2 regions of the Lysinibacillus sp. OL1 genome follow, and region 2 is predicted to be linked to the other one. Evidence: riboswitches for the same ligand, from Rfam matches in the RefSeq annotation. Region 2 holds a riboswitch; the other holds the start of a gene.
The links. Region 2 has a riboswitch for cobalamin ahead of EW028_RS06555 (ABC transporter substrate-binding protein). Riboswitches for the same ligand answer to the same signal wherever they lie in the genome.

Region 1: linked by a shared signal. The riboswitch ahead of nikA (nickel ABC transporter substrate-binding protein) and the one ahead of EW028_RS06555 (ABC transporter substrate-binding protein) in region 2 are both predicted to bind cobalamin.

What each region holds. Positions count from the first base shown of each region.
Region 1 covers NZ_SJDS01000002.1:256,776-264,633, forward strand. Annotated here, with positions in the region: gene EW028_RS05675 (DUF2089 domain-containing protein) at 1-131, opposite strand, end outside; gene EW028_RS05680 (ABC transporter ATP-binding protein) at 322-1,128, opposite strand; gene EW028_RS05685 (ABC transporter ATP-binding protein) at 1,138-1,908, opposite strand; gene EW028_RS05690 (ABC transporter permease subunit) at 1,922-2,731, opposite strand; gene nikB (nickel ABC transporter permease) at 2,734-3,687, opposite strand; gene nikA (nickel ABC transporter substrate-binding protein) at 3,759-5,375, opposite strand; cobalamin riboswitch at 5,525-5,717, opposite strand; gene metE (5-methyltetrahydropteroyltriglutamate--homocysteine S-methyltransferase) at 5,865-7,858, opposite strand, start outside.
Region 2 covers NZ_SJDS01000002.1:433,106-440,963, forward strand. Annotated here, with positions in the region: gene EW028_RS06535 (alpha/beta hydrolase) at 1-53, shown strand, start outside; gene EW028_RS06540 (class I SAM-dependent rRNA methyltransferase) at 116-1,312, shown strand; gene EW028_RS06545 (S9 family peptidase) at 1,491-3,479, opposite strand; gene EW028_RS06550 (precorrin-3B methylase) at 3,550-4,227, opposite strand; gene EW028_RS06555 (ABC transporter substrate-binding protein) at 4,279-5,271, opposite strand; cobalamin riboswitch at 5,435-5,621, opposite strand; gene EW028_RS06560 (elongation factor G) at 5,804-7,741, shown strand.

The sequences.
Region 1 (7,858 bases), 180 kb from region 2:
TGGGATAAGGATGCTAGCTTCGACAATTCAAACTCATTTTCAATGGTCGTGTGACAATGAGAACACTGTAACTTCGTAATTTTTAATGTTTTACTGCAGACAGGACAATTTGTGATTACTTGATAAGCCATAGTGAACTCCTTCCTTTAAGTTAAGCTGATTATATAATAAAGAAATTAAAGATGTAAATAATAAAATTAATAATTTTAATTAAAAAATAAATAAAATTAATATCTTGATTAATTTTATTTATTTTTGTTTCTATATTGCTTTAAAAATTAAGAAAACGCCATTTTTAATTTCTCAAAATGGCGTTTCTGTTTAATTGGGTCTATCCTTCTTTTTTCTTTCCCGCGGGTGTGATGGCAAAATTGCATTGTATAACGCTTGTGAAGCGGGGTGCTGATATGTCCCATCCTTGCCTATCTCCTCCACTAGCTGACCATGCTGCATCACAAGGATGCGATCTGACATAAAACGTGTGGCCTGTAAATCATGTGAAATGAATAGATAAGCAAGCTGTAGCTCTTTTTGAAGTCTTTGCAGTAGCTCTATAATCGTCTTTTGCAAAATCATATCAAGACTACTAATGGCCTCATCTAAAACAATCAGTTTCGGCTTTAATGCAAGAGCTCTAGCAATGTTGACTCGTTGCTGCTGTCCCCCACTTAGCTGTGAGGAATAGTTTTGAGCCATTGCCCACTCTAACTCTACACAGTCTAGTAATTCCCTTACTTTCTGTTGTCGCTCTGCTTTGCTAAAATGCTCGAAATTCAAAAACGGTTCTTCGAGTATTTCGAAAATCGTCTGTTTTGGATTAAATGAATGATAACTATTTTGAAAAACAGCCTGTAAATTTCTTCGTATCATTTTTTTCTCTTTGCTGGGTGCTTCGTATAAATTGACACCTTGAAAGATCAGCTCTCCGTTTGTTGGTCGTTCAATCCCTAAAATAATGCGCCCTAATGTGCTTTTTCCAGAACCACTTTGACCGACGATGCCAAGACATTCTCCTTCCTGAAGTGAAAATGTCACATTCTCTAATACAGGGGCTTCCTGTCCTCGTTTGAATAGAAATGGTCTTTGCGCATAGTATTTCTCAATATTTTTTACTTCTAGTAGCGTCATTTTATCACCTCATAGCATTCTCGCTTGTAAAAGTTTCTTGGTATAGGGATGCTGAGGCGCATCAAAAAAATCAAAAACATTTGCTTGCTCAACGATTTCTCCTTGATACATCACAGCCACATCGTCCGCAAGCTCAGCAATGACACCTAAATCATGCGAGACAAGGAGTATGGTAGCATCTGTTTCTGAGCGAATTTGATTAAATAGTGTTAATACTTGTTTCTGATTGATGGTATCCAGAGCAGTCGTAGGCTCGTCTGCGATGTAGAGGGAGGCCTGTATCGCCATTGACAGAGCAATCATCACTCGCTGTAGCATGCCTCCACTTAACTGGAAAGGATAGTAGGACAAGAGCTGCTCTGGCTGAGGTAAATGAACTTTTTTCAAAGCATCAAGGGCGATCTGTCTCATTTCTTTTTTTGTAAGCTTAAAGTGTGCTTTTAATGTTTCTCGAAAATGACTTTCAATCGTTTGAATATGATCAAATGCAGCGGGTGGGTTTTGCAAAATCATCGAAAGATGTCTGCCACGATAAGCTCTCCATTTAGTAGCTGAAACGTTTAATAAATTTTCTTGCAGATAGAGTACTTCCCCTTGGCTGACATGGGCAAAGGACGGTAATGTTTGCATGATGGCATGGCAAAGCATAGACTTGCCACTGCCACTTTCCCCGATAATTCCTAGGACTCGCCCTTTATAAGCTGTCAGGTTGATAGAGGTTAATATATTTTTCTCCCCTATTTTGACTGTGAGGTCTATCACTTCTAAAACTTTCTCCATAACTTCCCCTTTCCTAGTCAAGCCTTTTTAAACGATTTGCTAATTGATTAAACAATAACACAACAAGGATGATGGCAAGTCCTGGATAAAGCATTAATTCAGGATGCTGTCTCATGTATTGCTTTCCTTCATTGATCATCATGCCCCATTCTGGAATCGGTGCCTGCACCCCAAGTCCGATAAAGGAAAAGCCTGCAATTTCTAAAATCACCTTCCCGATATCTAATGCGACAATCGTGACAATAGATGGCAATAGATTGGGTATATAATGGCGTCTAATTAATTGGATACCTGTAGTGCCCGTTATCCTAGCAGCTTGAACAAAGTCTTTCTCATTGATGCCAATAAACAAACCTCGGATCATTCTTGCATAATAAATAAGCTGTGTGAAAATGAGCGCTATTAAAACATTTTTTAAGCTAGGACCTAATATACCTAACAGCCCAAATGCAAGTACGAGTGTCGGAAAGGCTAATAAAATATCACATAATCGAATAAAAAGAAAATCAATTAATCCTCTTTTCAACGCTACAAAAGCACCCAGTAGGATAGCTAAAACAATAGCGACTAGCTGAATGATGAGCGCTGAACCTAAAGAATAACGAATACCTAAAAGAAGGCGTGACAAGATACACCTTCCTAAATGATCTGTACCTAATGGATAGTCCCAAGACGGGACTGAAAATTTCTTAGCAATATCGACAGCAAAAGGGTCGTGTGGCATTAAAATTGGCGCCAACAGTCCTAATAAGCCAGTAATGACAAGGAGGAATAGACTGATTAATCCTGTTAAGTTGCCACTTTTTGTTCGTACAAATTTCATTTTTAATCTCTCCTACCCTTCATCATTAGATGAGGGTCCAATAAACGATGCAATATATCTGTACATAAATTGGCAAGCACATAGATAACCGCAATAATTAACACATAGCATTGTACAACTGGATAATCCCTGTTCATAATGGATTCTATTAAGTACCTGCCGAGTCCGGGCCAGCTAAAAACCTGCTCCACAATCACGGCTCCACCTAAAAGATTGCCAAGGGTCATGCCTAGCAAGGAAGTCAAGGGAATAGCAGCATTTCGCAAAACATGACGGATAAGAATCACGGAGCTTTTTAATCCTCTTAGCCGTGCATATTGAACATATTGCTGCTGTAATTCTTCTAGGATGGTTGAACGGATAAGCTGAACGAATAATCCAATTGTTGGTAACGCCAGTGCGAAGGCGGGAAAAACTAAATGAGCAGGTGTGCCCTTCCCGTTTGTCGGAAAGAGTCCTAATTTTAAGCTAAATAAATAGAGTAATAGGAAACCTAACCAAAAGGCTGGAATCGACACACTCAATATGCTAAAGAATCGTATGATTTTATCGATGATGGTGTGCTTATACAATGCGCTTATTACTCCGAATGGAATACTTAGCCCTAAAATGAGGATAAACGCAGCAATAGCTAATTCAATGGTTGCGGGTAATTTCACGAATAGTTCATGTGCCACAGGTAATTTACTAACAAAAGATTTTCCAAAATCTAGCTGGATTACGCCCTTTCCCCATAGCAAATATTGAAGAAAAAACGACTTGTCCGTTCCCAGTTCCTCACGTAATGCCTGAATGGCTTCCTCTGTTGGCGCAACCCTTGCCAAACGTAGTATGACTTCAGCAGGCTCTACAGGAACAAAACGAATAAATACAAAGGTTAGGATGGAAACGCCTAATAAGACAAAGGGCAATGTTAAAATTCTTTTTAAACAAAAGATCCATGTTGATTCATACATGCTGTCACTTCCTACTCAATCCTATGATAAAGAGAGAGCTGTCTCTGCTAGACACACTCTCTCCTCCACTTTTATTTTTCTTTAGCCATTTGTGCATAAGGTATATCATATTCAGATGCACGTGGTGCAAAATCCTTTAGAGATGGTTGATAAATCACATTATTTGTTTCGTAAGAAATAGGGTAAAAGAGTGCCTGGTCATGAAACATCGTTAAAATATTCGTGTAAAGCTGCACGCGTTCCTGTTCATCTGTTCCTACTAATAATTGGTGAATTTTCGTATCGATTTCTTTGGCGTTTGCTAGGCCTAATTTCGCCTCGTACACACCACTAGCATTTGGTGTAGCTGATTCATTTGCAAAGCTATGTGGATCTGTAGGTGGTCCATTGGTACGCCAGAAATTAATATCCACCTGGTCATCCATCAATTTTTGAAGACCGACCATTACATCTGCCCCTTCTAAATTCAACTGAACGCCAATTTTTGCGAGTTCACCTTGCATTAATTCTGCCATTGGTTTTTGAATTGCATCGGATGCAATGTAAATCAAATCTAAAGACAACAGCTGTCCGTTTTTTGAACGAATTTTTTCACCCTTAGGTAATAACCACCCTGCCTCATCTAGCAATTGTTGGGCTTTTTCTGGATTGTATACAATAGGTGCTAAATCTATATTGGCATAAGGAATCGCATCCCAGAACAATGTGTTCGCTACTTTTTCCGTACCATGTGTAATACTGTCGACCATTTGTTCCTTATTAATAGCATATTGAATGGCTTGACGTACCTTTAGCTCAGATAATGGACCAGATTGTGTATTGAATAGCAGTGCTTTCGTAGATAAAGGCTCAGAGGTAGCAGTTTTGTATTTGCCACTGTCTTTTAAATACGTATAGTTATCTAAACTAATAATGCCACGCCCATAAATTAAATCTAATTCTTCGTTTTCAAATGCTAATGAAATAGATTCTGAGTCAGGAATAATTTTTACTTTTATTTGTTCAACTAGTGGTTTTTCTCCCCAATAGTTTTCATTGCGACTAAATAATGCATATTCGTCCTTTTTGTATTCAGTTAATACCCAAGGGCCTGTTCCAATCGGTGCTTTGATAGAATCTTGCGTCATATCATCCTTTGGGAATCCGTTATCCCCTAAAAAACGGAAAGGTCTGACGAAGGCAAGTTCGTTTAAGACTGGATAATAAGGCTCATCCAATTGCAGACGAATTGTAAAATCATCTACTTTTACAACCTCTTTCATGTGGTTAACCATGCCCATCCAAGAATGCATGTCTCGATTCGCTAAAACGGCGTCAAAGTTACGAATGACATTATCTGCATTAAATACAGTGCCGTCTGAATATTTCACGTCTTTTCTTAGATGGAAAGTATACGAAGTTTTATCCTCAGAGATGTCCCAGCTTTCGGCGAGCTTAGGCGTAACAGTACCATCATCATTGTATTCCACCAAGGATTCATAAACCATTGCTTGGGCAGTCATTTGATTCGGTAAATATGTATGAGGATTCAATGGACCGACATCTAATGGCCAGCCAATCGTTATTATTTTTTCATCTGTTTGGTTTGCTGAGGTCTTTTCCTTTTCTTCATTCGTGCCTGTACAGCCAGCAAGTAAACTGAACGTCAGGACAAGCAGGAAAGGAAGTAAATACTTTGTCAATCTCATTTTCTGTCTCCTATCTCTATTCGTAGTACAAATACATCTACTTGTTGAAGAAGAGAAGGCATAAAAAAACCTTATTCTAAAAAAGAATAAGGACAGAAAAACCCACGATGAGCAAGTCTCCATCCATCTCCCTATCTTTCGTAGATCATCAATGAATCTTCTTACAAGCAGGCATTCTGGCTCATGAATCATCATTTTGTTTCACCTTCCCAAGTACTCACTCAGTGGTATTTGAAACAAAACTCCTCATTTACAGCTGCGGGACAGCATGGGATTTTCACCCATTTTCCTTTTAATTGAATGAAAGACGATTTCACTCAAACTTGTAATGATTGCTATGAAATTAGTAATAAACATAACATGCTCGCCTGTTCACGTCAATTTTACTTTCTGAAGATAATATATATATCGACGTAACATAAAAAGACTAGGGATTTACCCTAGTCTTCGTTATTGGAGAGTAGATGTAGTAGATTAAAAATCATTTCGTTAGCTTGATGTAGATTGTTGTACAGCTTGACGCAACGTTTTAGTAGCAGCAACCATATTCGCTAAAGCTGCAACGGTTTCATCTTCTTTTCTCGTTTTTAAGCCACAATCTGGATTCACCCAGAATTGATAACGGTCCAGCACCTGTAGACTATCTTTCATAATAGCGAGCATTTCATCCTCGCTTGGTACACGAGGGCTATGAATATCATAGACGCCTAAGCCAATTCCTTTTTTATAGGGCTGTACTTGTAGTGAGGTAATAAGTTCCCCATGACTTCGTGATGTTTCTATGGAAATCACATCTGCATCTAGTGCGCTAATTGGTTCGATGAAATCATTAAACTCACAGTAACACATATGTGTATGGATTTGTGTTTCATCTTTGACACTAGATGTCGCAAGCTTAAAGGAATTGACAGCCCACTCTAAGTAAGCCCCCCATTCCTCCTTTCTAAGCGGTAAACCTTCTCTTAACGCTGGCTCGTCCACTTGAATAATTGATATACCTGCGTTTTCTAGTGCTTCCACCTCTTTACGGAGTGCTAATGCAATTTGATAAGCGACATCTTTACGGGACAAATCATCTCGCACAAAGGACCAATTTAATATTGTTACTGGCCCTGTCAGCATGCCTTTTACAAATCGCTTCGTTAGGCTTTGGGCATAGGCGGATTCTTTTACGGTAATTGGTGAAGCCCATGCAACATCTCCATAAATGATCGGAGGCTTCACACAGCGTGATCCATATGAAACAACCCACGCTTTCTCTGTAAAGGCAAAGCCAGTCAGCTTTTCACCGAAATATTCGACCATATCTGTACGCTCAAATTCACCATGAACAAGTACATCGATATCTAATTCCTCTTGTATGGAGATCCAGCGCTTTGTTTCGTCTTCTAAAAATGTTTCATAGGCTTCATTCGATAATTGTTTCTTTCGCCACGCATTACGATTTCTTTTCACTTCATCTGATTGCGGGAAGCTACCGATTGTAGTTGTTGGAAACAGCGGTAATCCTAAGGCTTGTTGTTGGATCGTTTGTCGCTTCGTAAAATTACTGTGTCGTTCAAAATCTTGCTTTGTCACAGTTTGAACGGCTTGATGAATTAACTTATTTTGGCGGATTGGATGTTTTTTTAGAGCCTCAATCGCCTTCATACTTTCTGAAAAATTATGTTGTAAGGAACCATCTTTATCTCGTCTATATTTAGTCAGCCCCGTGATTTCTATGATTTTCTCATCTGCGAAGGCCAGAGACTGCTTTAAAACAGGGTCAAGTTCATTTTCAAGAGAGGTTGTGATTGGAACGTGCTGTAGGTTACTTGATGGTTGAATCCATAGTTCAGCAGCATGACTTAGCTGTTCAATGGCTTGAATTGTCGCATTGACCTCCGCCAGGTTTGAACGCCAAATATCACGGCCATTCACAACCCCTATTCCTAATACTTTATCCTGCGGGAAACCAAATTGACGAAGTGACGCCATATTTCCTTTATAGCCATGAACAAAGTCCAAACCGAATCCTTGAACAGGCAATGTACTTAATGCTTCATAGGCACTTAAAGCTTCGAAATAAGTCTGTAGCATTATTTTAGCCTCAGGAACGGCAGTGGCTAACTGGTCATACATTTCTTTCACCAGCTTTATCTCTGCTGGATCAAGTGTTAAGACGAGGGATGGCTCTTCTAGCTGAATCCAAGTGGCACCTGCATCCACTAATTCTTTTAATACCTGCGTATAGAGTGGTAATAAAGCTAATAAGTACTCAACCTGTGTTAATTTGTTGTAGCCTTTCGTTAACTTATAAAATGTATAGGGACCAATTAGTGTCGGCTTCGCAATGATACCGAAAGTTTCCTTCGCCTCTAAAAAGTCGGCTAACACTTTATTTTCTGTTAGTTGTAAGGCTTGTCCCTCATACTCTGGAACAATGTAGTGATAATTTGTATTAAACCATTTTGTCATTTCACTAGCTACGGCTGTTTTGTCTC
Region 2 (7,858 bases):
TTGAAGAAGCAACGATTGCAACCGTGACAAAAATTGCGCAATTCCTGAAATAAGTTTGGCTATCCCGCGCAAACAGTGCGATAATAGAGCAAAACGTTTTTTAAAGGATGACACTATGACACAAACAATAGCTCTACAAGTACAACAGCCCTTTTCTGATCAATTAAAAAAAGGCTTCCCACTTATTTCAAAAGATGCGGTTGATGCACGACGTTTACCTGCTGAGCAAGGAACACTCCTCAGACTCATGGATCATCATAACCGTTTTATTGGAACAGGTTACTACGGCATCCAAAACAAAGGGATTGGCTGGGTGCTAACGACCGATGCGAATGAAACAATTGATAAAGCTTTTTTTATAAAAAAATTCAAAAAAGCCATCGACAATCGTGCTGCATTTTTTAGCAATGAAAACACAACAGCCTTTCGTGTGTTTAATGGTGAAGGAGATGGCATCGGCGGTCTTACGATTGATTTTTTTAACAGCTACTACATGGTAAGCTGGTATAGTGAGGGCATTTACTCATTTAAAGAAGTGGTGTATGAGGCGCTTGCTGAGACAGTAGACTACCAAGCGATTTATGAGAAAAAACGCTTTGATAGTAAAGGACAATATATCGAGCAAGATGATTTTGTAATGGGCACGCCAGGAGAATTTCCTATCATGGTGAAGGAAAATGGTATGACCTATGCGGTGCATTTAAACGATGGCGCCATGACAGGGATTTTCCTCGATCAACGTGAGGTACGATTGGCTATTCGAGAGCGTTATGCCAACAACACAGACATGCTGAATACATTTTCCTATACAGGAGCATTTTCTGTGGCAGCCGCTCTAGGAGGAGCCATCAAGACAACGAGTGTAGATGTGGCAAAGCGTAGTCTAGCCAAAACGATTGAGCAATTTAGTGTCAATCATATTGATTATGAGGCACAGGATATAAAAGTCATGGATGTCTTCCATTATTTTAAATATGCACAACGCCATGCTTTACAGTTTGACCTTGTCGTATTAGACCCACCTAGCTTTGCACGTACGAAGCAAATGACCTTTTCAACGGCAAAGGACTACCCTAAATTACTAAAGGACACGATTGCCATTACCGCTAAAAACGGCATCATTGTGGCTTCCACAAATAATGCCAGCTTTGGCATGAAAAAGTTCAAAGGCTTTATTGACCAAGCCTTTAAAGAGACTCGTACACGCTATAAAATTGTCGAGGAATACGGTTTACCGAAGGATTTCCGTGTACCACGTGAATACCCTGAATTTAATTATCTGAAGGTCGTGTTCATCCAGAAAATCGACTAACCAATCGAGAATCACACCAAGGTGTGATTCTTTTTATGTAAGGAAAAGTTGATTCTACCTAAGGAGGTTCGGTACCTCTACAATAAAGGTTCCAAAAGATTGAAACGTTATAAACAATCAAACAGAGCCCTTCTATTAAAAGTAGCCTAAGAAGATGTTCTCTTCTTAGGCCACCCGATTATAGATATTTCACAAACCAATCACGGATATATTCAAGTCGATTAATTCGTAATGTAGGCTTTCCACTTCTTGAAAGTTCATGATTCGCCTCAGGAAAACGCACGAATTTTGTTTGTTTTTTACGATATTTTAAGGCGATAAACAATTGCTCTGCCTGCTCAATTGGACAACGATAGTCTTTTTCACCATGTAAAATCAATAATGGTGTCTCCACTTTGTCTACATACTTCAGTGGCGAATGATGCCATAGCTTCTCTATATCATCGAGTCCTGCTTGAATTTGCCAGTCTGTAAAATAATAGCCGATATCACTGACACCAGCAAAGCTAATCCAGTTCGAAATGGAGCGCTGCGTCACAGCTGCTTTAAAGCGATTTGTATGGCCCACAATCCAGTTGGTCATAAAACCACCGTAGCTTCCACCAGTTACACCTAGACGATCTTGATCAATAAAATCATAGTGCTCCAGAGCGTAGTCTACCGCTGCCATTAAGTCCGCATAATCATTCCCACCATAATCGCCACGTACTGCATCCACAAATTTTTGGCCATAGCCATGACTACCACGCGGATTCGTATAAAGCACTGCAAAGCCTTGTGCAGCAAGGATTTGGAATTCATTAAAGTAGGTATTGCCATACATTGCATGCGGACCACCATGGATTTCAAGAATGAGAGGATACTTCTTCCCTGCTTCATAGCCAACTGGCTTCATAATCCAGCCGTTGACCTTCCAGCCTTCAGCACCTTCAAATTCGATACTCTCTGGAACAGCTAATGTTTTGGTTTTTAAAAAATCTTCATTAATGGACGTCAACTGTTCTTTGTCACCCGTTTTTAGGTTCACATAAAACAGATCGCCTGGATTGGTCGTTGTGCTAATAGCCGCAATAGCCTGATCGTTTTGCGCATCAAGTGAGAAGCCATAGACATATTGATCATCATGGATAGCTGGGTAAATTTCGCCATCTACATTTCCGTAATAAATCGCCGCATTGCCGTGATCTGTGACTTGGAAGTAGAAGCTATGATTATCATTCATCCATTGCACTCGTGGTGACGCTACACCTTGCAGGAAATCACCGATGACATAATCACCAACAGGCGCATCAAATTCACTTGTTACACAGTTTAGTAGTTTTTGCTCCATGTCATACATCCAAAGCTTTGCTTGTGTGGCATTTTCAAATTCACGTTCTCCACCTACAAAAGAAAGATAGCGACTATTCGGAGACCAAGCCGTTTGGTAATAAGCACCCGAACCTTCTGTTAGCTTGTGACTCTGTTTCGTTTCTAACTCCAATAAATAGATATCCACATTAAATGAGAAATCTAAATCCTCCGCTTTATTTGCTAAGTACGTAAGGTATTTGCCATCTGGCGACCAAGTACCTAGATGGCAGTACTCTTTGCCTTCTGTCACTTGTTCTAGCTCTCCTGATGCCACATTGACAATGGCAATATGGGTAAACTGCTCCATATCCATAAATCCAACAGCATCCGATTTGTGTTTCATTTTCTCGATTTCTAGTGGCTTTAGTTCTTTATCCTTTTTCTTCTCATCCTCCGCTTTATCTAGGATGGTTTCATCTTTCCCTAGCACGACTGAAAAAGCAATTTTCTTGCCACATGGTGACCAGACAGGGGAGGTCGCTCCATTTTTACAATGTGTCACCTGTTTTGCCTCTCCACCTGTTTTCGAAAGAACATAAATTTGCGACTTACCTGTTCTCGTTGACAAAAATGCAATTTGACTGCCATCTGGTGACCAAACAGGGGAACTCGTTCTATCTTCACCAAATGTCCATTGCTGTGTTGTTTTGTCCTTCAAGTTTATGTAAAACAAATTCGATATATAGTCATTTTTCTTCTCGTCCATACGAGTCTCTACATAAACTACCTCTGTCCCATCTGGTGAAAGCTGTGGATCTGCTACTGATTTTAAGTGATAAAGATCTTCTGGTTGAATCCCTTGTTTCGATGTCATGTTCTTGCTCCTTTGTATTGTAATTTTCTGTGCCTTACTACAATACTTCGACACCCTAAGTAATATTCCTCTATTGAATTGAATTTTTCACTAGTTCCCAATATTCTGCTGACTTTGTTCTGCGATAAAATTTATAAAAGGGCTCATTTGGGCGAGCATGCTCCTTATAAAGGTTTATCAGGTGCAGTAAAAAATCTTCAATTTGTGTGACGTCTACCCTCTTAGCGAATAACGTGCCAGCCTGTGCCTTTGCTCCCATTGGTACTGCCCCTAAATAGACATCAAAGCTTTCTTGTTGGTAAACGAGTCCAATATCATCATAGACTGCATTGTAGCAAGCTGATGCACAGCCATTAATATTGACACGCACTCTTGCAGGTACCTTCATCCCCTCTATGGCATGATAGAGCTGTTCGGTTATCGGAGCAGCCTCCATTTTCTCCCCATCACAAAAATCGCAGGCCTTCATGGCTATGATTGAACCAGAGGGAGCAACATAAAGACCTGCTTCCTGTAAGGCTTGCACCGCTTCCGTGGCATCGCACGTTGGTATGGATACGAGTATACTATAGGAAGCAGAATATTTTATCGCCCCCTTTTCGCCAGCAATTTCGGCTATTTTTTGGAATTGTGCAGGAGTATAATGCTTATTAATAATGCCAGGGCTAACGGCTAGACGGGTAAACTCACCATGACCGTTCAGTGTTTCAAATGTTTGATCTGGTACATTTTTTTGAAATGCGTTCATTTTTATCGCTCCTTATAAAAAAGGAGCTAGCAAAACGCTAGCTCGAATGGATTAAAAGTTTTCAGGATAGAAGCCCTTTGCTAAAATTTCAATGGCCTCTGCCGCACGAACCCCTTCAGACGCTGCTGAAAGTGGCAGTATGACAAAGCGCTCATTTTTGACCGCTTCCATCTCCTTTAAGGCTGGATCATTTTTTAAGAATTGGATCTTTTGGTCTGCCGTTGTTTCACCGTAATCAATCACGACAACTACCTCTGGGTTGCGGTCTACTGCATCTTCCTTCGACACAGTTGTCCAGCCAGATTCCACATCACCAAAGATATTTTGTCCACCCGCGATTGTCACAAGCTCATTCATAAAGTTTTGACCAGCTGTAAATACATCCTTTTCACCGCTATCAAACACAAGAACACGTAATTTTTCGCTATCTTTTGGTAATTTAGCTTGTACTGCCTCTACATCTTTCGTCATTTGCTCAATTAAAGCTTCGCCACGATCCTCAATACGGAAAATCTTCGCGATATTGCGAATATCAGTGAAAATATCTTCTATTGTTGGCTTTGTCATGTTGGAAGCCGTATGTAAATACGTATGGATGCCTAATTCTTCAAGCTCTTCTGGTGTGCCTACACCCTTTTCGCCAAAGCCACTTTTCCAGCCAGCATATAGGAAATCTGCCTCGGCATCGATGACTTGCTCCTTCGTTGGGTATTGATCGGAAAGAACAGGGACCTTATCGTATGCCTCTTGCAGTGGTTCATAGATTTTATCATCTAAGTAAGCTGTCCCTACCATAGAATCCTCTAAACCAAGTGCAAGCATGATTTCTGTCACATGTTGATTTAAGCTAATCGCTTTTGTTGGTGCTTCCGTATATGTTTGAGTTGTGTCATTATTTTCAATGGTTACTTCTGCTGCCGCCTCAGATGGCTCAACCTTTTCACCTTGTGCAGCTGATTCCGTTTTGTCCTTTGCGTTACAAGCCCCTAAAACAGCGACCAAGGCAATGATCATCATCAGCCATATACTTTTCCATTTCTTCATGTCCTTTTCTCCTTTGCTGTTAAAATATAGAAAGAAATCAGAGACTTCTTTACTACTAAGGTAGTTGGAAGGGCATAAAAAAACCCTCTTGTCGCCAAGAGAGTAGCATAGTGAAATAACGGTATCATTACCTTCATCACTATCCCCATCCTCGTGGTTCTTAGTCAAAAAATACATACTGGCAGGTATCCTGGCTTAGGTTCATCATCTATACGCCTTCCCATAGTTTCACTACAGTGGCATGCTGTATAGACTCCCCATTTACAGTTGCGGGACAGCATCGGAATTGCACCGATTTCCCTTTTAAGCAAATGACAAATGCCATTTGCACCAATACGTTCTATAATGGTCAATACTATTGATAGACTAGCAGAAGAAAATTTATCGCGCAATCAGTAGTATGACACTAAAAGTATAATCATCATTATATTAGCACTATTTCGACATAAAGACGAACTATTTTACAAGAAATATAGAAGCTAGTATTCTGTTACAATAAAAAGATAGCATTCTATAGAAACGAGGATTTCTTATGTACAAAACGATCGGTGTACTTGCGCACGTGGATGCAGGAAAAACGACCTTCTCTGAGCAAGTGCTTTTTCATACAAATAGTATTCAAGCACGGGGGCGTGTTGATCATCAGGATACCTTTCTTGATCATCATGAGCTAGAGCGCAGACGGGGCATTACGATATTTGCCGAGCAAGGGCGCATGAATATTGGCGATGATACATACACATTGATTGATACGCCAGGGCATGTCGATTTCTCCCCTGAGATGGAGCGTGCCATTCGTGTGATGGATTATGCCATTATTATCATTAGCGCTGTCGAAGGGATACAGGGCCATACAGAAACAGTGTGGCAACTTTTACGTCAATACCATGTCCCTACCTTCTTCTTTATCAACAAAATGGATCGTGAGGGTGCCAATATGGAGGCTGTCATCAGCCAGCTTCGCAAAGATTGCTCTCAGCATGTTTTGTTCATCGATGAGCCACTGCGAGCAGACTATGTATCAAATAATATTATGGAATGGCTGGCGGAGCGCGACGAAAAATTGCTTGATGCCTTTCTATATGAGTCATTGGAGCATGAACAGTGTCTTGCTCAATTAAAGGAAATGATTAAAAATGAAGGTGCCTTCCCTTGCTTTGCTGGCTCGGCCTTAAAGGATGAGGGCATTCAGGAATTTCTTGACCAGCTCCCGCTGTTAACGGCTTCCCATTTTGACAAGGATGCCCCATTTGAGGGCGAGGTTTTTAAGATTCGTCATGATGGTCACCAGCGTTTAACCTTTATGAAGGCAACCAAGGGCTCGTTGCATGTACGAGATGAATTTTCATTTGACGAAGTAACAGAAAAAGTGACCGAAATTCGCCTTTATAACGGCAGTCGCTTTGAGACCGTTCAACAGGTAGAGGCAGGAGAAATTTTCGCTGTCAAAGGACTGAGCCAGGCAAACATTGGGGATCGAATCGGTACAACGATGCTATCACAGCCCTATGAGCTTGTCCCAACTTTACAGGCAAAGGTTCAATATGAGGGTGATCAGCATATCAAGGAAGTGCTACAGATTTTCCGGTTACTCGAAGCAGAAGAGCCGTCCTTGCGTGTGGTCTGGCAGGAAAAATTTCAGGAAATCCATGTGCATATTATGGGTGCCATTCAATTGGAGGTCCTGACAGAGGTATTAATGACGCGTTTTTCATTAGCTGTCTCCTTTGGTGAGCCGCAAATTTTATACATGGAAACCATTGCGACGACCGTAACGGGCTATGGTCATTTCGAGCCCCTCAAGCATTATGCAGAAGTTCATTTATTAATGGAGCCAAATCCACGTGGAACAGGTAATACCTTCACCAATGCCTGTCATGCCGATCATTTATCTGTAGGCAATCAGCGCCTTGTTGAAAAGCATCTGTTTGAGCGTGACCATCATGGGCTACTGACAGGCTTCCCTGTAACAGATATTCATTTTACACTTCTAACAGGTCGCGGGCACAATGAACATACATCGGGGGGAGATTTCCGTGAAGCCAGTTTCCGTGCCCTGCGTCAGGGGCTGGAGCAGGCACAAAATGTCCTACTTGAACCCTATTATCGCTTTAAAATGAAAGCTTCAAATGACTTTATCGGTCGTATGATGACTGATATTCAGCAAGCAGCTGGCACGTTCGATGACCCGATTTTATCCGAAACGGATGTTATCCTAACAGGTCGTGCACCTGTTGCCACTTTAATGAGCTACAGTACAACCTTTGCCGCCTATACAAATGGGAAAGGTGCACTCACACTCCAATTTGATGGCTATGATGTGTGCCATAATACAGAGGATGTGATTGCACAGATTGGCTACGATAAAAATGCCGACCCTGAGTATAGTTCCTCTAGTATCTTTTGTGCTAAGGGCAAAGGATATTCGGTTCCATGGCAAGAAGCACAGGCAGCCATGCATTGCCTGTAGGATGGGATGAGCCTGCTCGCTTCGGGTATTTCCTCGGCTTCCACGGGTATCCATCGCTCTAGCGCGGGTATTTCTTGCTTGGGCATCAATATATCTCTACCCTACAATAAGATATTA